Regions from separate parts of the Rhizobium sophoriradicis genome, predicted to be linked through region 1. Evidence: predicted binding sites of a transcription regulator. Region 1 holds the regulator's gene; the other holds the start of a gene.
What was found. The regulator LexA, encoded in region 1, represses DNA repair genes until DNA is damaged. The targets are predictions, from matches to a motif close to TGTTCNNNNTGTGTTCNG.
Positions count from the first base shown of each region.

Region 2: the regulator LexA is predicted to act here: its motif matches at 2,489-2,506, upstream of N2597_RS01085 (ATP-dependent helicase).

Region 1 is NZ_CP104152.1:1,668,563-1,686,187, forward strand. Features, by position in the region: gene rseP (RIP metalloprotease RseP) at 1-484, shown strand, start outside; gene bamA (outer membrane protein assembly factor BamA) at 681-3,020, shown strand; gene lpxD (UDP-3-O-(3-hydroxymyristoyl)glucosamine N-acyltransferase) at 3,071-4,138, shown strand; gene fabZ (3-hydroxyacyl-ACP dehydratase FabZ) at 4,131-4,598, shown strand; gene lpxA (acyl-ACP--UDP-N-acetylglucosamine O-acyltransferase) at 4,595-5,413, shown strand; gene N2597_RS08515 (LpxI family protein) at 5,416-6,297, shown strand; gene lpxB (lipid-A-disaccharide synthase) at 6,294-7,463, shown strand; gene gltA (citrate synthase) at 7,499-8,788, opposite strand; gene N2597_RS08530 (ComEC/Rec2 family competence protein) at 9,079-11,511, shown strand; gene lexA (transcriptional repressor LexA) at 11,492-12,211, opposite strand; gene N2597_RS08540 (VOC family protein) at 12,408-13,304, shown strand; gene kdsA (3-deoxy-8-phosphooctulonate synthase) at 13,301-14,146, shown strand; gene eno (phosphopyruvate hydratase) at 14,288-15,562, shown strand; gene N2597_RS08555 (FtsB family cell division protein) at 15,699-16,019, shown strand; gene pdhA (pyruvate dehydrogenase (acetyl-transferring) E1 component subunit alpha) at 16,165-17,211, shown strand; gene N2597_RS08565 (pyruvate dehydrogenase complex E1 component subunit beta) at 17,228-17,625, shown strand, end outside.
Region 2 is NZ_CP104152.1:224,409-228,591, forward strand. Features, by position in the region: gene N2597_RS01080 (MBL fold metallo-hydrolase) at 1-205, shown strand, start outside; gene N2597_RS01085 (ATP-dependent helicase) at 381-2,441, opposite strand; gene N2597_RS01090 (hypothetical protein) at 2,544-2,810, opposite strand; gene N2597_RS01095 (hypothetical protein) at 2,979-3,242, shown strand; gene N2597_RS01100 (DUF982 domain-containing protein) at 3,529-3,774, opposite strand.

The DNA of each region.
Region 1 (17,625 bases):
GACAGACCAATTCGGCAACAAGATCGAACTCGGCCAGATCGGCATCATCACCAACAAGGAAGCGGGCAATTTCCGCCTGCGGACCTACACGCCGCTTGAGGCGGTGCGTGAGGGTGTGATCGAAAGCGCTGGCATCGTTACCGGCACCTTCAAATATATCGCCAATATCTTCGCCGGGTCGATGCGGGCCGATCAACTGGGCGGGCCGATCCGCGTGGCGCAGGCGTCCGGCCAGATGGCAAGCCTTGGTATCGGCGCAGTGCTGCAACTTGCTGCCGCACTTTCAGTTTCGATAGGATTGCTTAACCTGATGCCCGTTCCGGTACTTGATGGCGGCCACCTGATGTTCTATGCGGTGGAGGCGGTGAGGGGCAGACCCCTGGGTTCCAAGGCTCAGGAAATTGCGTTTCGCATCGGCTTGGCAATGATACTGACATTGATGGTTTTTACGACCTGGAACGACATAAGCGTGAGCTCAGGGTAAACGCGCAAGGCAAGGGAATTACTATTTATTTACGATGTTTCAAGGCTGTAGTGGCGAATGGGTCACGCTTCGAAATGAAGTAAACAGAAATTAACGCCCTCCCTTGCTTGTATGTCAAAAGCGGGTAAAACGACACACGTGACCGGAATCGGGTTCTCCCGGGGACGGGGACGAGGGAAAAAAGGTAATAGGTGAAATGAAGGCTGGTTCAAAGTTTTTGAACGCAGTATCGGCGGTTGCGCTGTCTGCTAGTGTTGTTGCTTCGGGCGCAGGCGCTTTGACGTTCGTTTCCGCTACGGCCGTCGAGGCCGCGGTTATCCAGCGCATTGATGTGCGCGGCGCCAGCCGCGTCGGCGCGGAAGCTGTCCGGTCGAACCTGACCATCACGCCCGGCAAGAGTTTTTCGAACACAGACATCGATGACTCGGTCAAGCAGCTCTACGGCACCGGTTACTTCTCCGACGTCAAGATTTCGGTCTCCGGCGGTACGCTCGTCGTCAATGTCCAGGAGGCCCAGCTCGTCAATCAGGTCGTCTTCAACGGCAACCGCAAGATCAAGGACGACAAGCTCGCGACGATCGTCCAGACCCATGCCGCCGGCCCCTACAGCGACACCCAGATCCAGGCCGATATCCAGGCGATCAAGGAAGCCTATGCCGCCACCGGCCGCAGCGAAGTCGAAGTGACGACGCAGGTCGTGCCGCTCGGCGAGGGCCGCGTCAACCTTGCCTTCGTCATCAACGAGGGTGACCGCACCAAGATCGATGCGATCAATTTCGTCGGTAACAATGCCTACAGCGCCGGCCGCCTGGCTGCCGTCATCAACACCAAGCGTTCGAACTTCCTTTCGTTCCTGACCCGCAAGGACGTCTACAACGAAGACAAGCTTCACGCGGACGAAGAAGCGCTTCGCCAGTTCTATTACAACCGCGGCTATGCCGATATGCGCATTGTCTCTTCCGATGCGAGCTTCGACGAGGCAACCAACAAGTACACGCTCACCTTCAATATCGAGGAAGGTCAGCGTTACGACTTCGGACCGGTGACCGTGCAGTCGACCGTCGAAGGCGTCGGCTCGGATCAGCTGCTGCCGCTGGTGCGCACGAAGGAAGGCCATGTCTACAGCGCCAAGGAGGTGCAGAAGTCAATCGAAGCGATCTCCGATCAGGTGGCCTCTGCCGGTTATCCCTTCGCGCGCGTCACGCCGCGCGGTAACCGCGACCTCAACAACAACACGATCGGGGTCGAGTATCTGGTCGACCAGGGCGAGCGCGCCTATGTCGAGCGCATCGAAATCCGCGGCAACAGCCGCACGCGCGATTACGTCATCCGCCGCGAATTCGACATGAGCGAAGGCGACGCCTTCAATCAGCAGATGATCACCAAGGCCAAGCGCCGCCTCGAAGCGCTCGGCTATTTCTCCTCCGTCAATATCTCCACCCAGCCGGGCAGCTCGCCGGATCGCGTCGTGGTGGTCGTCGACGTGCAGGATCAGTCCACCGGTTCGTTCGGCGTCGGTGCGGGTTATGCCGCCGGCGGTGACGGTCTGCTGCTCGAAGCTTCGATCGAAGAGAAGAACTTCCTCGGCCGCGGCCAGTACATCCGCATCTCGGCCGGCGGCGGTCAGGAAGGTTCGCGCGCCTACGGCGTCAGCTTCACCGAGCCCTATTTCCTCGGCTATCGTCTGGCGGCGGGCTTCGACGTCAACCACAGCGAGACGTCGAGCAACGACAACTACGATTACGAGGAAACCAGCGTCGTCCTGCGCGTCACCGCGCCGATCACCGAAGATCTGGCGACGACCTTCCGTTATAACTACAAGCAGATGAAGTATGACGCTGATAACGGCGATCTTTCCGACCTGTCGGCTCCATATCAGCACCTCGTCGAGGACAGCCCGTGGACGCGGTCTTCCATCTCGCAGACGCTGACCTACAACACGCTCGACGACACCGTCCTGCCGCGCGAGGGCATCTACGCGACGGCGACGCAGGAAATCGCCGGTCTCGGCGGTGACTCGCAGTTCTACAAGATCTACGGCAAGGCGCGTTATTACCACCTGCTCGCTGACGATGCCGATATCATCGGCTCGGTTTCGGCCTCGGCTGGTTATGTCGTCGGCTTCGGCGAGCACCTGAACGTCTTCGACCAGTTCACGCTGACCAACGGCGACATTCGCGGTTTCGAAAACAAGGGCATCGGCCCTCGCGTTGCCGGCACCAACGACGATCCGCTGGGTGGTACGACGTATTTCACGGCGTCGGCCGAAGCAACCTTCCCGATGCCGGGCTTCCCGCGTGACTTCAATCTGCGCGGCGCGGTCTTCGCCGATGCGGGCACGCTGTTCGGCAACGACGTCGACCTCAGGGGCGACGGCATCGAGGGTGAAGACGCCTCGCTGCGCGCTTCCGTCGGTGTCGGCGTCGTCTGGCAGTCTCCTTTCGGTTCATTGCGTCTGGATTACGCAATCCCGGTCCTCAAGGAAGACTTTGACAAGACGCAGAACTTCAAGTTTGGCATCAACAACCAATTCTGATATCGGCAGTCCGGAACTGTAAGACTCAATTCCGTTCTGGAGCATTGCCGATGGAGCAAAACGTTTTTTTTCTGCCCCATGAAGGTCTGAAGCTCGCTGAGCTGGCAGAGTTTCTTGGGGCGGAACTCGCCAATTCCGATCATGCCGATGTCATTGTCCGATCCGTCGCTCCCATCAACCGGGCGCGGGCGGGCGATGTTTGTTACATCCTGTCGCGCCGCAGCCGGGATGAGCTGCTGACCTGCGAGGCTTCGGCGGTGATCTGCGACAAGGCGCTCGCCGACCTCGTACCTCAGCATATCCCGATCATCCTGTCGTCCAATCCGCATGCGGCTTTTGCGATAGCAGGCGGCCTGTTCTATCCGGCAGCACTGCGTCCGGTCGCCATTTCGCCGGGTGAAAGCGAGATCGCGCCGAGCGCGGTGATCGATCCGAGCGCCAGGCTGGAAAAGGGCGTGATCGTCGAGCCGCTGGCGGTTATCGGCGCCCATGCCGAAATCGGCGAAGGCACCCGCATCGGCGCGCACAGCATCATCGGTCCGGGCGTCAAGATCGGCCGGGATTGTTCGATTGCAGCCGGCGCCAGCATTCTCTGTGCGCTGATCGGCAACGGCGTCATCATCCACAACGGCGTTCGCATCGGCCAGGACGGTTTCGGGTATGCGCCCGGTCCGCGCGGCATGATCAAGATCGTCCAGATCGGCCGGGTGATCATCCAGGATAATGTCGAGATCGGCGCCAATACCACGATCGACCGCGGCGCCATGGACGATACGGTAATCGGCGAGGGGACCAAGATCGATAACCAGGTCCAGATCGGCCACAACGTCCAGATGGGCCGCCATTGCGCCATTGTCGCGCAGGTCGGCATCGCCGGCAGCACCAAGATCGGCAACGGCGTGCAGATCGGCGGCCAGGCCGGCATCAAGGGCCATGTGACGATCGGCGACGGCGTGCAGATCGCCGCCAAAAGCGGTATCATGACCGATCTTGCCGCCGGCGGGCAATATGGCGGCGTGCCGGCTCGTCCGCTGAAAGACTATCTGAGAGAGGCGGCGCAACAAGTGGCGAAGTCCAAGTTGCGCGGGCGGAACCCTGGAGGCAAGGAAAATGACTGAGGAAGCCACGACGACGCTTTCTTCGGCTGACATCATCGAGATCATGAAGCTGTTGCCGCATCGCTATCCGTTTCTGATGGTCGACAAGATCATTGAGATCGATGGCGACAACTCAGCGGTCGGCATCAAGAACGTCACGGTGAACGAGCCGCATTTCACCGGCCATTTTCCGGAGTCGCCGATCATGCCGGGCGTGCTGCTGATCGAGGGCATGGCGCAGACGGCGGGGGCGATCTGTGCCAAGAAGGAAGGCCAGCCCGGCAACCTTGTCTACTTCATGACCATTGAGAATGCGCGCTTCCGCAAGCCGGTTGTGCCCGGCGATCGCGTCGAATTCCACGTTAAGAAGCACAAGCAGCGTGGTAATATCTGGAAATTTCATTGCGACGCCAAAGTGGACGGCGCGCTGGTCGCCGAGGCCGATATCGGCGCGATGATCGTTCGTAAGGATCAGGCATGAGTACGATTGCCGAAAGCGCCCGCATTCACCCGATGGCCGTCGTCGAAGACGGGGCCACCATTGGTGAGGGCGTGAAGATCGGTCCCTTCTGCCATGTCGGGCCGCACGTCGTCCTGCATGAAAATGTCGAGCTCCTGGCGCATGCGATCGTCACCGGCCGGACCGTGATCGGCAAGGGCACGCGCATCTTCCCGATGGCGGTCGTCGGCGGCGATCCGCAGAGCGTGCATCACGCCGGCGAAGAGACGACGCTTTCGGTCGGCGCCAACTGCACGATCCGTGAAGGCGTGACGATGAATACCGGTACCGCAGATTTCGGCGGCCAGACGATCGTCGGCGACAACAATCTGTTCCTGGCCAATTCGCATGTGGCACATGATTGCCGCGTCGGCAACCACGTGATCATGTCGAACAACGTCATGCTCGCCGGCCACGTCGTCATTGAGGATCGTGTCATTCTCGGCGGCGGGTCGGCCGTTCATCAGTTCACCCGCGTCGGCCGCCAGGCTTTCGTCGGCGGGCTGTCGGCAGTGAGTTACGACGTCATTCCCTACGGCATGCTGAACGGCAATCCCGGGCTGCTGGGCGGCCTCAATGTCGTCGGCATGACGCGCGCCGGCATCGACCGCGCTGTCATCCACAGGGTCCGCCGCGCCTACAAGGCGATCTTCGAGGGAACGGCCTCCGTGCGTGAGAACGCCGCGGCCATCCGCGAGGAATATGCCGATTGCGCAGAGGTGATGCAGATCCTGGATTTCATCGCCGCCGATAGCGACCGCGCCCTGTCCTCGCCGACCCGAGGTCAGAAGGGCTAGCCGTGGCTTTATCAAGCGACACCGCGGCGGGCCGGCTAGCGATCATCGCCGGCGGCGGCCTTCTGCCTTCCTATGTCGCGGAAGCCGCACGCGCCGCTGGCGAAAATCCTGTTATCGTCGCCCTGAAGGACGAAAGCGACCGGCGTTGGGAAGGCTACGACCACGCCATTATCGGCATCGGCGATTTCGCTGCCCTCGATAGTCTTCTCAACCGTTATGGCATCGGCCGCGTGGTGATGTCGGGCAGCGTGCGCCGCCGGCCGGAATGGCGTGAGGTGCGCCCGACGCTGCGTATTCTGATGAGGGTGCCGGCTGCGATCCGCACCCTGCTCTCCGGCGGCGACGATACGGTCCTGCAGATGGTGATCCGGCTGATCGAGGGAAATGGCCGGCGCGTCGTCGGCGCCCATGAGATCGCCCCCGACCTGCTGGCTTCCGTCGGTCCGCTTGGCGCCGTCACACCCGGTGACGAAGATCGGCGCGATATCAGCCGTGCTGCCGAAGCCGCCGAGACGCTCGGCCGGCTGGATGTCGGGCAGGGCGCCGTCAGCATCGGCGGGCGGGTTGTCGCACTGGAGGGTCTTGAGGGCACCGACGAGATGCTTGACCGTGTCGCCGGGCTCAGAGCCGCCGGGCGCATTTCGACGCGCCGCCGCGGCGTGCTCGTCAAGCTCTGCAAGCCGCAGCAGGATATTCGTGCCGACCTGCCGGCGATCGGCGTTTCCACGGTGCTGAACGCCGGTAAAGCCGGCCTTGCCGGTATCGCCGTCGAAGCCGGCCGCTCGCTGGTGCTCGATCGTGCTGCCGTCATCCGCGCCGCCGACGAGACAGAGCTTTTCGTCTGCGGCATTGATCGCGGCCTGCCGGAATGGGGGCTGGAATGAACGGCGCGCCGCTGAAGATTGCCGTCATTGCCGGTGAGGTGTCAGGCGATCTCCTCGGCGCCGACCTCATCGCTGCGCTGAAGCGCATCCATGACGGACCGGTGGAACTTGTCGGCGTCGGCGGGGAGGGGCTGCAGGCGGAGGGCCTGCGATCCCTGTTCGATTTTTCCGAACTGTCGATCATGGGCATCACCCAGGTGCTGAGCCGGCTGCCGAAGCTGTTTGGCCTGATCCGCCGGACAACGGCCGAGATCATCGCCGCGAAGCCTGACATTCTGCTCATCATCGACAGCCCGGATTTCACTCATCGCGTGGCAAAACGTGTCCGCACGGCGCTGCCGGATTTGCCTGTCGTCAATTATGTCTGTCCGAGCGTCTGGGCCTGGAAGGAATATCGCGCCAACCGCATGCTTGCCTATGTCGATCACGTGCTCGCCGTTCTGCCATTCGAACCGGCGACGATGCAGCGCCTCAACGGCCCGGCAACGACCTATGTGGGGCATCGCCTGACCGCTGACCCTGCGCTCCTGGAGACCCGACGCCTGCGCGCCGGAAGACGGCCCGGCAGCGGCACAATCCTGCTTCTGCCCGGCTCACGCTCCTCGGAAATCCAGAAGCTCCTGCCGCATTTCGAGGCGGCGGTGAGCGAACTTGTCTCCCGCAATGGGCCGATGCGTTTTATCCTGCCGACGATGAGACACAAGGAAGGGCTTGTGCGCGAATTGACTGCGAAATGGGCGGTAACGCCGGAGATCGTTGTCGGCGCAGAAGCAAAGTGGAAGGCTTTCGTCGAGGCCGATGCGGCCATGGCCGCATCCGGAACCGTTATTCTCGAGCTGGCGCTTGCCGACGTTCCCGTCGTCTCAGCCTACAAGGTCGACTGGATCATGCGGTTGCTGACATCGGGCATCAAGACCTGGACAGGAGCGCTGCCGAACCTGATCGCCGATTACGCGGTCGTGCCGGAATATCTGAACGATATCGTTCGCGGGGCAAGTCTCGCACGCTGGATGGAAAGGCTGTCGGCCGACACTCTCCAGCTCAAGGCGATGAAGGAAGGCTATCAGCTGATCTGGCAGCGCATGCAGACCGAAAAGCCGCCCGGCGAACATGCTGCCGAAATCCTGCTCGAGGTGCTGAAAAAGAAAAAACCCGGTCGTTTCTGACCGGGTTTTCGTTTGAGCCGATTGGTCTCAAGCGATCAGCGCTTCGAAACCGGGATGTAGTCGCGCTTCGGTTCGCCGACATAGAGCTGGCGCGGACGGCCGATGCGCTGTTCCGGATCCTCGATCATCTCGTTCCACTGCGCGATCCAGCCGACGGTGCGGGCAAGCGCGAAGAGCACGGTGAACATGGTCGTGGGGAAGCCCAGCGCCTTCAGCGTGATGCCGGAATAGAAGTCGATGTTCGGATAGAGCTTCTTCTCGATGAAATATTCGTCGGTGAGCGCGATGCGCTCCAGCTCCATCGCCACTTCCAGCAACGGATCATCCTTGATGCCGAGTTCGCCGAGCACTTCATGCGTCGTCTTCTGCATGATCTTGGCGCGCGGATCGTAGTTCTTGTAGACGCGGTGGCCGAAGCCCATCAGGCGGAACGGATCGTTCTTGTCCTTGGCGCGGGCAATATACTCAGGAATGTGGTCGACCGTGCCGATCTCCGTCAGCATGTTGAGCGCTGCTTCATTGGCGCCGCCATGCGCCGGGCCCCAGAGGCAGGCGATGCCGGCGGCGATGCAGGCGAACGGGTTGGCGCCCGACGAACCGGCGAGGCGGACCGTCGAGGTCGAAGCATTCTGCTCGTGGTCGGCATGCAGGATGAAGATGCGGTCCATGGCGCGCGAAAGCACCGGATTGACCACATATTCCTCACACGGAACGGCAAAGCACATGCGCAGGAAGTTCGACGCATAGTCGAGGTCGTTCTTCGGGTAAACGAAGGGCTGGCCGATATGGTACTTGTAGGCCATGGCGGCAAGCGTCGGCATCTTGGCGATCATGCGCAAGCTGGCGACCATGCGCTGGTGCGGATCGGTGATGTCGGTCGAGTCATGATAGAAGGCCGACAGCGCGCCGACGCAGCCGCACATGACGGCCATCGGATGCGCATCGCGGCGGAAGCCGGTAAAGAAGCGGCTCATCTGCTCATGCACCATGGTGTGATGCGTGACGCGATAGTCGAAGTCCTTCTTCTGCGCTGCCGTCGGCAGTTCGCCGTAGAGAAGCAGATAGCAGACCTCGAGGAAGTCGCCATGTTCGGCGAGCTGCTCGATCGGATAGCCGCGGTGCAGCAGAACGCCTTCGTCGCCATCGATATAGGTGATTTTGGATTCACAGGATGCGGTCGAGGTGAAACCCGGATCGTACGTGAAGGAGGCGGTGTTCTTGTAGAGAGCACCGATATCGATGACGCTCGGGCCGATCGTGCCGCTTTTGACGGCGAGGTCGACTGATTTGTCACCGATTTTTATTGTTGCGCTTTGATCCGTCATGCTGATCCTCCGAAATGTCGGTGGCGCCACAAAAGCGCCATAGGGGTTAAGCGTCCTTTGCGATAGCTATATGATCGCGAGGCTAATGCCAAGTTACCGTGACGCCATTTTGTGCATTGCGGCATCACCTTTTAGGCACTGCAGCGATGAGCAGCACGCATAGCGGAAGCCGATGATTCAACTGATCTTTTCGCGCTCGCAATTTTCGCCCGTATTTCAATCGATTATTCTTGCCGGATGAGCTCGGAGGTTGCATTCTGGGCCCAGGGTGAGGTCATTTTGGGCGGCGCATGCAGGAGTTGACGACAGTCGAATTGCGGCCGCAAGCAGGCGTCGGCCTTGCCGATCCCGTCGCGTTTCCGGCTCCTGCCGTGGGATCGCGGCCGGCAAAAACGCAGTCTGCGGTGCCATTGCGCCACCGGCTGACGACCGCGGTCGCACAATTGCTGCGCGCTGCCGGCCGTTTGCTCAGCGAGGAGGCCGACCACGGCCGCCTGCTCCTGTTCTCGCCGGTCTTCCTCGGCGCCGGCGCGGCATACTGGTTTCTTGCTGCAACGGATTTTCCGCTCCTTCCATCGTTGCTCTGCCTGTCGGTGCTGATGCTTGCGGTGCTCGTCGCCGGCCGCAGCCGGCCGGCCTTGCGGGCAACCTTTATGGCGCTTGCCCTCGTGGCATGCGGCATGCTCTGTGCGCAGCTCGAAAGCTGGCGGGCGTCGACTGTCATCCTCGATTCATCCGTGACAACGACGGTGACGGGCCGCGTCGAGCGGCGCGAAGGCGACGATCGCGGGCGGTGGCGCTATGTTCTTGCGGTCACCGGCACCGAGGCGCCACAGGTGAAGCGGCCGCCGAGGCGCATAACCGTGATCGCCCGCGGCGCCGATGCGTCCTTCGAGATCGGTGACGTCATCACCGGCCGAGCACGGTTGACGCCGCCGGCGGGACCGGCGCTTCCCACCCTCAACGACTTTTCCTTCGGTGCCTATTTCGATGGCATCGGGGCCAACGGCTTCTTCTACGGCGCGCCCGAGAAAGTCGATTCGCAGGCAGGCCCGCAGCCTGCGAGATCGACGTCCGAAGCTCTGCTCGAATGGCTTTACCAGTTGCGCAGCGGCATCGGCGATCGCATACGCTCGATTCTGCCCGGCGACACGGGCGCTTTTGCCGCTGCTCTGGTGACCGACGAGCGGCGCGCCATCTCGAAGGAAACGACGGAGGCGCTGCGCCAGTCCGGCCTTGCGCATATCGTGGCGATCTCGGGCCTCAACATGGCGTTGTCGGCCGGCATCTTCTTCGTCGGTTTCCGGATGCTGCTCAGCCTCGTTCCTGGTGTCGCCCAAGCCTATCCGACAAAGAAGATCGCCGCCGCCGGCGCGCTCATCGCCGTCACGGCCTACTTCCTGATCTCAGGATTCGGGGTTTCGGCCGAGCGCGCCTTCATCATGATGGCGATCATGCTGATTGCCGTCTTCTTCGATCGGCCGTCGATCAGCCTGCGCAATGTCGTTCTCTCGGCGCTCGTCATCATCGCCATTTCACCCTCCGAAGTCTTGGGTCCGAGCTTCCAGATGTCCTTTGCCGCGACTTTGGCACTGGTATCGGGCTACCAGCTGTGGAAGGAGCGGCGCGTCCGGGAAAACCCGTTGCTGAAGCTGCCGGTGCTGCGGCTGGTCGTGGCGGTCGCCGGTTTCTTCGGCGGCGTCTTCCTGACCTCGCTGATCGGCGGCTTTTCCACGGCGTTGTTTGCGGTCGAGCATTTTCATCGCCTGACAGCTTATGGCCTGCCGGCGAACCTTGCGACGATGCCGATCATCTCCTTCATCGTCATGCCGGCCGGGCTGCTGGCGATGTTGCTCATGCCATTCGGCCTGGACGCTCCGCTCTGGACGGTGGTCGGCTTCGGCCTCGATCTGGTGATTGCGGTCGCCAAGACGGTGTCCGCCTGGGGCGGCGATATCGACCTCGGCCGTTTGCCCGCCTGGTATTTCGCGGTGGCCGTGGCAGGCTTTCTGCTGCTGACGCTGCTCCGCACCCGATTGCGCCATGCCGGCACATCGATCCTCGCCGTCTCGACGCTTATCGTGCTGATCCTGCCGGGTTCCCGACCGCCGGATCTGGTGATTTCCGAGGATGGTGGTCTGGTCGCGCTCGTCGCGACGGCGGCAATGGCTTCCAACCGTGAAAACCCGCCGGACTTCATCTTCGACCAGTGGCAGAGAGCGCTGGTCCTGCCGACGCACCACCCGCCGAAGATGCTGGATGGCCCTGCCATCCCGCCGCAGGGTGAGGACCGCCGCCTCAGGCTTTCCCGCGATCAGCAGAATGAGGCGAGGACGGCAATGATGGCCGCCGCAGCCGGCGGTGAGGCAAATCGTTTTTCCTGCGTCAAGAAAGCCTGGTGTATCGCCAGGCTCGGCAATGGCCATGTCGTCGCCGTCATCGACAATGCCGCCTATCTCGGCCCGGCCTGCGACGCCAGCGAGATTGTCGTGACCGCGGTGCGCCTGCGTTTCGACCGCTGCCACTCGGGTGCGACACTCTTCACCGGCGAGACGCTGCGCAGGACCGGTTCCGTCGAATTGCGTTTTGCGCAGACAGGCCCCGAGGTCGCAACCGCATTCGATACCTTGTCGCGTCCATGGATGCGCCATCGCGCCTATGATTGGCGCAAAGACGCTTTTACCGAATCAGCCCCGTTGGCTGTCAGTGATAGCGGCGAATGAGGCCGACCAGCTTGCCCTGCACCTTGACCCGGTCAGGCCCGAAGATGCGGGTCTCGTAAGCCGGGTTGGCGGCTTCGAGGGCGATCGAGGCGCCCTTGCGGCGAAAGCGTTTCAGCGTCGCTTCCTCGTCGTCGACGAGCGCAACGACGATATCGCCGGGGCTTGCGGTGCTGCCGTTGCGGATGATCACGGTGTCGCCGTCGAAGATCCCGGCGTCGATCATCGAATCGCCCTTGACCTCCAGCGCGTAATGTTCGCCCGAGCCGAGCATATCCGCAGGAACGACGATGTCGTGCGTATTGTTCTGGATCGCCGAGATCGGCACGCCGGCGGCGATCCGGCCCATGACCGGCACGGAGACAGAGCTGCCGTTGTCGGCGATCGGCTTTGCGGCAGCGGGGGCGGCGACCGGCTGGGGCTTGCCGAGGCTGCCTTCGATAACGCTCGGTGAAAAACCGCGGCGCGGCTGAAGACTGGGGCTATAGGCCTCCGGCAGCTTGATCACTTCCAAGGCCCGGGCCCGGTTCGGTAGGCGGCGAATGAAACCACGTTCCTCCAGCGCCGTGATCAGGCGATGAATGCCGGATTTCGAGGCGAGATCCAGGGCATCCTTCATCTCGTCGAAAGAGGGAGGAACGCCGGATTCCTTCATGCGCTCATGAATGAAAAGGAGAAGCTCCTGTTGTTTGCGCGTGAGCATCGACGTCAGACCCCTGATTGAAACAAATCCAGAACGGACCCTATATGTTCCATATGTGTTCCGCAAGTAGCTAAATTTCCGTAAAACTTCGCGCCAACTCGTCCAGATTTTTATTTTCATTCGCCGGATTGGCGCACATGTCTTGCATTGGGAATGGGGCTGTCGCACATCTCTTTGACGTGTCAGGAGGGGTCCTATGATCGCACATTCCGCCAAGCCGCACCCGCTGGATCATGTCGTGCTGCCCGTCGTCAATATCGATCTGGCGCGCGAAAGGCTCGGGAAGCTCGGCTTTACCGTCGCCGCCGATGCGCGCCATCCGTTCGGAACGGAAAATGCCTGCGTCTTTTTCGCCGACAAGACCTATATCGAGCCGCTCGGCGTGGCGAGCGTCGAGGAGAGCGAGGCGGCGGCCCGTCAGGGGAATGTCTTCATCGCCCGCAATCGTGCCTTTCGCTTCCGCTGCGGCGAGGAGGGGCTTTCGGCGCTGGCCTTCCTCACCGAGGATGCCGGCCTCGATCATCGGCGATTCGTCGGCAACGGCGCGAGTGCCGGCGAGATGCTGCAGTTCAGCCGGCCGATGCGGATGCCAGACGGTTCCGAAAGCGTCGGCAGCTTCAAACTGGCCTTTTCAGGAGATCTGCGCGCGCCCGACTTCTTTCTCTTCACCTGTCAGCGCATCAACTCCTTCCCGGCCGATCGCGCGGCGCTGGAGGCGCATGCCAACGGCGTGACGGGCATTGCCGAGATCGCGCTTTGTGCGCCGGAGCCGGTTGCGTTTGCCGCCTTCGTTGGTCTTGCGGTCGGGCAAACGGCGGTGGAAAAAACCGGTTTCGGTATGAATATCGCGGCATCGAATGCCAAGATCAGCCTGATGACGCCGGAAGGGCTGGAGGCCTATTTCGAGCTTGTCGTCTCCTCCGCCGATCGTGGTCTGCGCGGCCGGGCAATCCTCTTCACCGTTACCGATCTTGCCGTGACAGAAGCGCATTTGGCTGCTAACGGAGTGACATACACACGCAAGAACAATCGCATTCTGGTGAAGCCCACGCCCGGGCAGGGCGCGCTTTTTGCCTTCGAGGAACCACGATGAGCACTGATACCAATTCCGAGGTCAAGATCGGCGAAGGCGAAGGCCAGGTCACCTTTTCCAATACCGGCCGCCTGTCGCTGATTGCCGGCCCCTGCCAGATGGAGAGCCGTGATCACGCTTTCATGGTCGCCGGCACGCTGAAAGAGCTCTGCGCAAAGCTCGGCATCGGCCTCGTCTATAAGAGTTCCTTCGACAAGGCGAACCGCACCTCACTCTCGGCCGAGCGCGGCATCGGGCTTGAAAAGGGCATGCAGGTCTTCGCCGACCTGAAGCGGGAATTCGGCTTTCCCGTCCTGACCGACGTCCACACCGCCGAGCAATGCGCCGAGGTGGCGGAGGTGATCGACGTTCTGCAGATCCCTGCCTTCCTATGCCGCCAGACGGATCTTCTGATCGCTGCCGCCAAGACGGGCCGCGTCGTCAACGTCAAGAAGGGCCAGTTCCTCGCCCCCTGGGATATGAAGAACGTTCTGAAGAAGCTCAATGCCAGCGGCAATCCGAACGTGCTGCTGTGCGAGCGCGGCGCCTCCTTCGGCTACAACACGCTGGTTTCCGACATGCGCTCGCTGCCGATCATGGCGGCGATGGGTGCGCCCGTCATTTTCGATGCGACCCATTCAGTCGCCCAGCCCGGCGGGCAGGGCGAGTCCTCCGGCGGCCAGCGCGAATTCGTCGAAACGCTGGCGCGCGCAGCCGTGGCGACGGGTATTGCCGGTGTCTTTCTCGAAACCCACCAGGACCCTGACAACGCTCCGTCCGACGGCCCGAACATGGTCTATCTCAAGGACATGCCGCGGCTGCTTGAGAAATTGCTTGCGTTCGATGCGGTTGCCAAGGCTTGACGTTCAACAGGTTGACATGATCGTGGTTTAGGCCACTTCAGAACGCCGGTACGAAGGCTGGAAATTGCGGCATTGTAATTTGCACGCCTTCGATTATGACAGGCTTCGAACGATTGATCACCCACCGAGCAGGAAGAACCCATGACTGCAATCACCGATATCATCGCCCGCGAGATCCTCGATAGCCGTGGCAACCCCACCGTCGAAGTCGACGTCTATCTCGAAGACGGCAGCATGGGCCGCGCGGCTGTTCCCTCGGGCGCCTCGACGGGCGCCCATGAGGCGGTCGAGCTGCGCGACGGCGGCAAGCGCTACCTCGGCAAGGGCGTAGAGAAGGCCGTCGAGGCCGCCAACACCGAGATCTTCGACGCCATCGGCGGCATCGACGCCGAAAACCAGATCCAGATCGACAACATCATGATCGAACTGGACGGCACGCCGAACAAGTCGCGTCTCGGCGCCAACGCCATCCTCGGTGTGTCGCTCGCCGTCGCCAAGGCTGCCGCCCAGGCCTCCGGCCTGCCGCTCTACCGTTATGTCGGCGGCGCTTCGGCGAGCCTGCTGCCGGTGCCGATGATGAATATCATCAACGGCGGCGCTCATGCCGACAATCCGATCGACTTCCAGGAATTCATGATCCTGCCGGTCGGCGCCGATTCGATCGCCGAAGCCGTGCGCATGGGTTCGGAAGTCTTCCATACGCTCCGCAAGGAGCTTGCAGCCCAGGGCCACAACACCAATGTCGGCGACGAAGGCGGTTTCGCACCGGGCCTGAAGAGTGCTTCGGAAGCCCTCGACTTCATCGTCAAGTCGGTTGAAAAAGCCGGCTACAAGCCGGGTGAGGACATTTACCTCGGCCTCGACTGCGCCTCGACGGAATTCTTCAAAGACGGCAAATACGTGCTCGAAGGCGAAGGCCGCACGCTCGAATCGGGCGCCATGGCCGAATATCTGGCCGAACTCGCCGCCAAGTACCCGATCATCTCGATCGAGGACGGAATGGCTGAAGACGATTGGGACGGCTGGAAGGCGCTGACCGACCTCACCGGCAAGAAGACGCAGCTCGTCGGAGACGATCTCTTCGTCACCAACTCCGCCCGTCTGCGCGACGGCATCCGCATGGGTGTCGCCAACTCGATCCTCGTCAAGGTCAACCAGATCGGTTCGCTGACGGAAACGCTCGATGCGGTCAATACGGCGCACAAGGCGGCCTACACCGCCGTCATGTCGCACCGCTCCGGCGAGACCGAGGATTCGACCATCGCCGATCTCGCGGTTGCCACCAACTGCGGCCAGATCAAGACCGGTTCGCTGTCGCGTTCCGACCGTCTCGCCAAGTACAACCAGCTGATCCGCATCGAGGAGGGCCTTGGCCCGCAGGCCCAGTATGCCGGCCGCTCGATCATCCGCGGCTGATCGGATCTGATTTGAATGGCTTCACCCGCGCCCACCCGGCGCGGGTTTTTTATTGCCTGATTTTTACGGTCAACGAACGGTTAATCTCTGCGCATTATGCTGAACGAATTGGTAATGCGTTCAAGAGCATACGTGTATGTGGACAAAGCATCATAAGAAGAGAAAGCTCGGCCGCTTCGTCATTCCGGCCATGACGGTCGCCTTCCTTTCCTATTTCGGTTATCATTGCATCCATGGCGATTACGGGTTGCGTGCGACCGAGACGTTCGAGCGTCAGCGCGTCGAGCGCGAAAAAGAGCTTGCGGTATTGAAGGCGAAGCGCGAACATCTGGAAAGTCAGGTCGCGCTCCTCAGTGACGGTTCGCTCGACAAGGATATGCTGGACGAAAAGGCGCGCTATCAGCTGAACATGTCGCGCGCGGACGAGATCGTCATATTTAATCATTATGCCAATTAACCGGAATTCGGTTAATTGCGATTTCTGATGTATTTACAATAGCTTAGTGCCGAATACGAGCCATGCAATTATGGCATTGCTGTGGTCATATTTCTTCCCTATGGTACGCGCCATCGAGAAACGACAAACCCATAGGGAGGGTTGAATGGCGCCGCGAAAGACCGCGACCGTTTCCAGCCGCAAAACTGCAGCAAAACCAGCAGCCAAAGCATCGAATGGAGGCCCGGTAGCCGACTTCGATCGGGATGAGGAACTCAAGGCCTATCGCGAGATGCTATTGATCCGCCGCTTCGAGGAGAAGGCCGGTCAGCTTTACGGCATGGGCTTCATCGGCGGCTTTTGCCATCTCTACATCGGTCAGGAAGCCGTTGTCGTCGGCATGCAGATGGCGCAGAAGGAAGGCGACCAGGTCATCACCGCCTATCGCGACCACGGCCACATGCTGGCAACCGGCATGGAAGCGCGCGGCGTCATGGCGGAGCTGACCGGGCGCCGCAGCGGCTATTCCCACGGGAAGGGCGGCTCGATGCATATGTTCTCGAAAGAGAAGCATTTCTACGGCGGTCACGGCATCGTCGGCGCCCAGGTTTCGCTCGGAACCGGTCTCGCCTTTGCCAATCGCTACCGTAACAACGGCAATGTCGCGATCGCCTATTTCGGCGACGGCGCCGCCAACCAGGGCCAGGTCTACGAGAGCTTCAACATGGCCGCTCTCTGGAAGCTGCCGATCGTCTATATCGTCGAGAACAACCGCTACGCCATGGGCACCTCGACGGCCCGCGCCACCGCGCAGTCGAACTATTCGCTGCGCGGCTCCGGCTTCGGCATCCCTGGCATCCAGGTCGACGGCATGGACGTGCGCGCCGTCAAGGCGGCGGCCGACGAGGCGCTCGAACATTGCCGCTCAGGCAAGGGCCCGATCATTCTCGAAATGCTGACCTATCGTTACCGCGGCCACTCCATGTCCGACCCGGCGAAATATCGCTCCAAGGAAGAAGTGCAGAAGATGCGCTCCGAGCAGGATCCGATCGAGCAGGTCAAGGCGCGCCTCATCGAAAAGGGCTGGGCCTCCGAAGACGATCTGAAGGCGATCGACAAGGATGTCCGCGACATCGTCGCCGACAGCGCCGACTTCGCCCAGGCCGATCCGGAGCCGGATGCATCCGAGCTCTACACCGACATTCTGCTCTAATCGGGGGAGGGAACCCATGCCTATCGATATCCTCATGCCCGCCCTCTCTCCGACGATGGAAGAAGGCACGCTGTCCAAATGGCTGAAGCAGGAAGGTGACAAGGTCACCTCCGGTGACGTGATCGCCGAAATCGAAACCGACAAGGCGACGATGGAAGTCGAAGCCGTCGACGAAGGCATCATCGGCAAGCTGCTGGTCGATGCCGGCACTGAAGGCGTCAAGGTCAACACCAAGATCGCAGTGCTGCTGCAGGACGGCGAATCGGCTGACGCGATTTCCACCGCTCCTGCCGCTGCTCAGCCGGCTCCGGTCGCTGCTCCGCAGGTTGCTCAGGAAGAAAAGCCGACAAATACCGGTTCCGCTTCTGCTCCCGTTCCCGCAGAGCCCAAGGCCGTCGTTCCGAACGACCCGGA
Region 2 (4,183 bases), 1.5 Mb from region 1:
CGCGGTCGGGTTCGAGCACCCCGACTGGTACAATGGTTTCGAACACGATCCCGAGGAGGCCGCTCGCGTTCGCATCGATCTTCTCAGGGAGCTGGCAGCGAACGGCGAACAGCTGGTGGCCACCCACCTGCCGTTCCCGTCGGTCGGCCGGGTGGCGGTCGACGGTGACGTCTTCCGTTGGGTGCCGGTGTTCTGGGACTACTGAGCGCCTGCCAGGTCAGAGCTGAAGCAAAGCGCGTCGCATGGATCGGATCCGCTGCGGCGCGTTCAGAGCATGATGCCGAAAAGTGTGAGCGGTTTTCGGGCGACATCATGCTCTAACTCTTTAATTCAGAACAGGATTCGGATTTTCGGCCGACCGGGCCTAAAATCATCCTGTTCTAGCGCCACATGCCGCGCATCCGGGCGCCGACATCGATGCGCACCTGCCGCGCCTGCGCTTGCGCGGCGGCGTCCGATTTCACCTGCGGCCAGTTGCAGGCCTCGAAGAATTGCAGCAGGGTCGCCGGAATGAAGCGGCTGCGCGAGGCATAGACGTGACGGTCGCCCTGGGCGTTCTGCCCATAGGTGAAGAAACGCTGCGGCACGACGAGGTCGAGACCGTCGCGGGCGCGGGTCATCGCCACATAGAGCAGCCGGCGCTCCTCCTCGATTTCGGCGGTGGCGCCGACGGCAAGATCGCTCGGAATGCAGCCGTCGACCACGTTGAGCATGAAAACCCTCGTCCATTCCTGGCCCTTGGCCGAATGGATGGTCGACAGAATGAGATAATCCTCGTCGAGCAGCGGCACGCCGGCCTGGTCGCTGGTCGCATCCGGCGGATCGAGGGTGAGCTCGGTGAGGAAACGCTCACGCGAGGCATAACCGCCAGCAATCTGCTCGAGCTGTAACAGATCGGCCTGCCGCGTTGCCGCGTCCTCATGCAGACGCTCCAGATGCGGCGCGTACCATTGCCGCGCCAGCTCGATTTCCGCCGGCCAGCCGGCCCTGCCGGATTTCATCTCCTGCAGCATGGAAACGAAAGCCGCCCAGTCCTCGCCGGAGCGCGGCGGCGCCGGCATGGCGGCGAGCGCCGACAGCGGGCTTGCATCCTCGGCCATCAGGTCGAGCGCCTTCTGCGCCGTCGACGGGCCGACGCCCGGCAGGATTTGCATCAGGCGGAAGCCGGCCACCCGGTCGCGCGGGTTCTGGGCGAAGCGAAGGGCGGCCAGCATGTCCTTGACATGGGCGCTGTCGAGAAATTTCAGCCCGCCGAACTTGACGAAGGGAATGTTGCGCCGGGTCAGCTCAACCTCCAGCGGCCCGCTGTGATGCGAGGCGCGGAACAGCACCGCCTGCTGCTTGAGCTTGAGGCCCTCTTCGCGATTGTCGAGCACCTTGTCGGCGACATAACGCGCCTGCTCGGCCTCGTCGCGCACGGTGACGAGGCGCGGCCGCTCGGCCGATTGCCGCTCGGTCCAGAGATTCTTGGTGAAGCGCTCCGAGGCGAGATCGATGACGGCGTTGGCGGCTGTCAGGATCGGCTGCGTCGAGCGATAGTTGCGGTCGAGCGTGACGATATTGGCGGGCGGGCTGAAGGCGGCGGGAAAATCGAGAATGTTGCGCACCGTCGCTGCGCGGAAGGAATAGATCGACTGCGCATCGTCGCCGACGACGGTCAGTCCCCGACCGCCGGGCTTCAGCGCCATCAGGATCGAGGCCTGCAGCCGGTTGGTGTCCTGATATTCGTCGACCAGCACATGGTCGAAACGGCTGCCGATATCCTCGGCAATCACGTTCTCGCCGACCATCTGCGCCCAATAGAGCAGGAGGTCGTCGTAATCGAGCACGTTCTGGGCCTGCTTGGCCTCGACATAGCAGGCGAAAAGCTCGCGCAGCTGTTTTTCCCACGCCGCGCACCAGGGAAAGGCGTCGCGCAGCACCTGGTCGAGCGCCGTCTCCGAATTCACCGCCCTGGAATAAATGGCAAGGCAGGTGCCCTTGGCCGGAAAGCGGCTTTCCGTCTTGGAGAAGCCGAGATCGTGCCGGATGAGGTTCATAAGGTCGGCGCTGTCTTCGCGGTCATGAATGGTGAAATCGGCGTCGAGGCCGATCTGCTGGGCATATTCGCGCAGCAGCCTAGCGCCGATACCGTGGAAGGTGCCGGACCAATGAAGCGCATCGGTCATGACGCCGGCCTTCGAACCGAGCACGTCGCGGCAGATGCGCTCGACGCGCCGCGCCATCTCGGCGGCGGCCCGGCGCGAAAAGGTCATCAGCAGGATGCGGCGGGGATCGGCGCCCTTGACGATCAGATGGGCGACCCTATGCGCCAAGGTATTCGTCTTGCCGGAACCGGCGCCGGCGATGACCAGCAACGGCCCGGCAATATGGCTGCCGTCGGTGAGCGTGCCGTGCTCGACGGCCATGCGCTGCTGGGGATTGAGTTTCTCGAGATACATCCAGCCGTCCGGTCGGGCTCCGGCAGAATCACTGCAAGAGGATTAGATGTTCCTTGAATGTTCGCGATTGCCGGCGATGTCAAGTCGGGAACCGGGCAATCCTCAATCGGGGAAATCCGGCCCCACTTCGCGACGCACCAGCTTCAGGCTGCGGTCCGGCTGAAGAATATAGGTCTCCTCCACGCGCTGGCCACTCTCATTGTAGAACTGGTTGTAAACGGCGCTGCCGACCGGCGACTTGGTCAGCTTGGTTCGCGGTTGGCCGCCATAGGTGATGCTGCCGGGGATGGGGTCGAGCGCCGGGCTGTCGGCCGAGGAGCAGCCGGCCAGCAGGGCGCCGGCGAAAAAGGCGGGCAGTAGCGCTTTCATCGTCGTCATTCCTCTCGGACTGCCGCCAGATATGGAACGGCGGCGCCCTCCGCCAAGGGTGCAGCACCGCACAGTGAGAATATCACTTGCACATCCCAGGGCCTGGCAACGGAACCAAAACGCCCTCCCACGTGTTGAAATGCCGGATCTGAAACGCTGGAGACCATCATGCAGACGCTTCCTCGCCTCTGGGCGTCCACTCTGATCATCGGCTGCGGTGTCTTTGCCGGCTCGGCCTATGCCTCGCTCGAAACCGGCACGGATTATTCCGCGCTTCCGAAGGACCAGATCGCGCTCAACGAATATACTGAAACGACCGCCTGCACGCCTGTAGAGCCGCACTATCTGCCGTCCTTCATCCGCACGGGCGACGGCACGATCATCGGTGTCGGGTATATCGAGGTGGAAAATGCGGGTGACGCGGCCTGCTGAAAATCCGATCTGCTCTGAAGCATGATGCCGAAAAGTGTCGGCGGTTGTCGGACGACATCCATGCCTGGCCCTTCGAACGAGGCTCGCCTGCGTTTTGGGTGACGAGCCTCTGACCATCATCATGATGGCTGGGTGTTTTCTATCGAAACAGCTGTCTCAGGCGCAACGCCTTTTGCGCCCAAACCCGGCAACGGCTCGATCCAGGGTTAAGTAAAAATTATACAATGTATCGTTCCGGCACGCCTTGCCGAACAAATCAAAAAACAGCCGGGCGTTCCTCGCCGTGTTAATGCAGCAGCTTCAGCTTCGCCTCTTCGGCAGCCGCCAGGAATTCGGCTCTTGCCTCTTCCACGCTCTTCCGTCCGTCGAGTGCTGCCCGACAGGTGCTGCGCGCCTTGATATAATGCAGTCCGCGCGCGCTCGGCCAGAGATCCGCCAGGCATTTCAGCGCATCGAACGGCCCGTTGACGGTTCTGAGGTCAGCGCCTTCGAAACCGACCTTGACCGGGTCGTGCCATTTTTCAGTTGCCATCGATGCTCCTCCAGGGTTTCGACAGAACTACGGTGCAGCGCCCGCCTATCCTCAGGCGAGACACGGCCATGATAGCCATTCTAGCGAGATTTTTGCGGTCAACAATGGTGAATCGTTTGTTGCTGGTGAAACGGAAATGCCACCTGGCGACACGCGATCGTAGGATTCGAAGGGGGGACGCCCGTACGCGAAGGAGAGGCCTTCAATAAACCATAAGGTGCAGGCCCGTATCGCTGATCCGTGCTCCGCAAGCTAAGAGTTCAATATATGGTTAGGCGGAAATCTGATCCAGACTGCTATTTTCTATGGCGCGCTGGCAATGCCGCCTCTTGCCCACGGCGCGGAGATATCGGCTGAAGAAGCCTTCCTCGTCAATATTTCCATCGAAACTGTCCCGCGAATGCAGCGG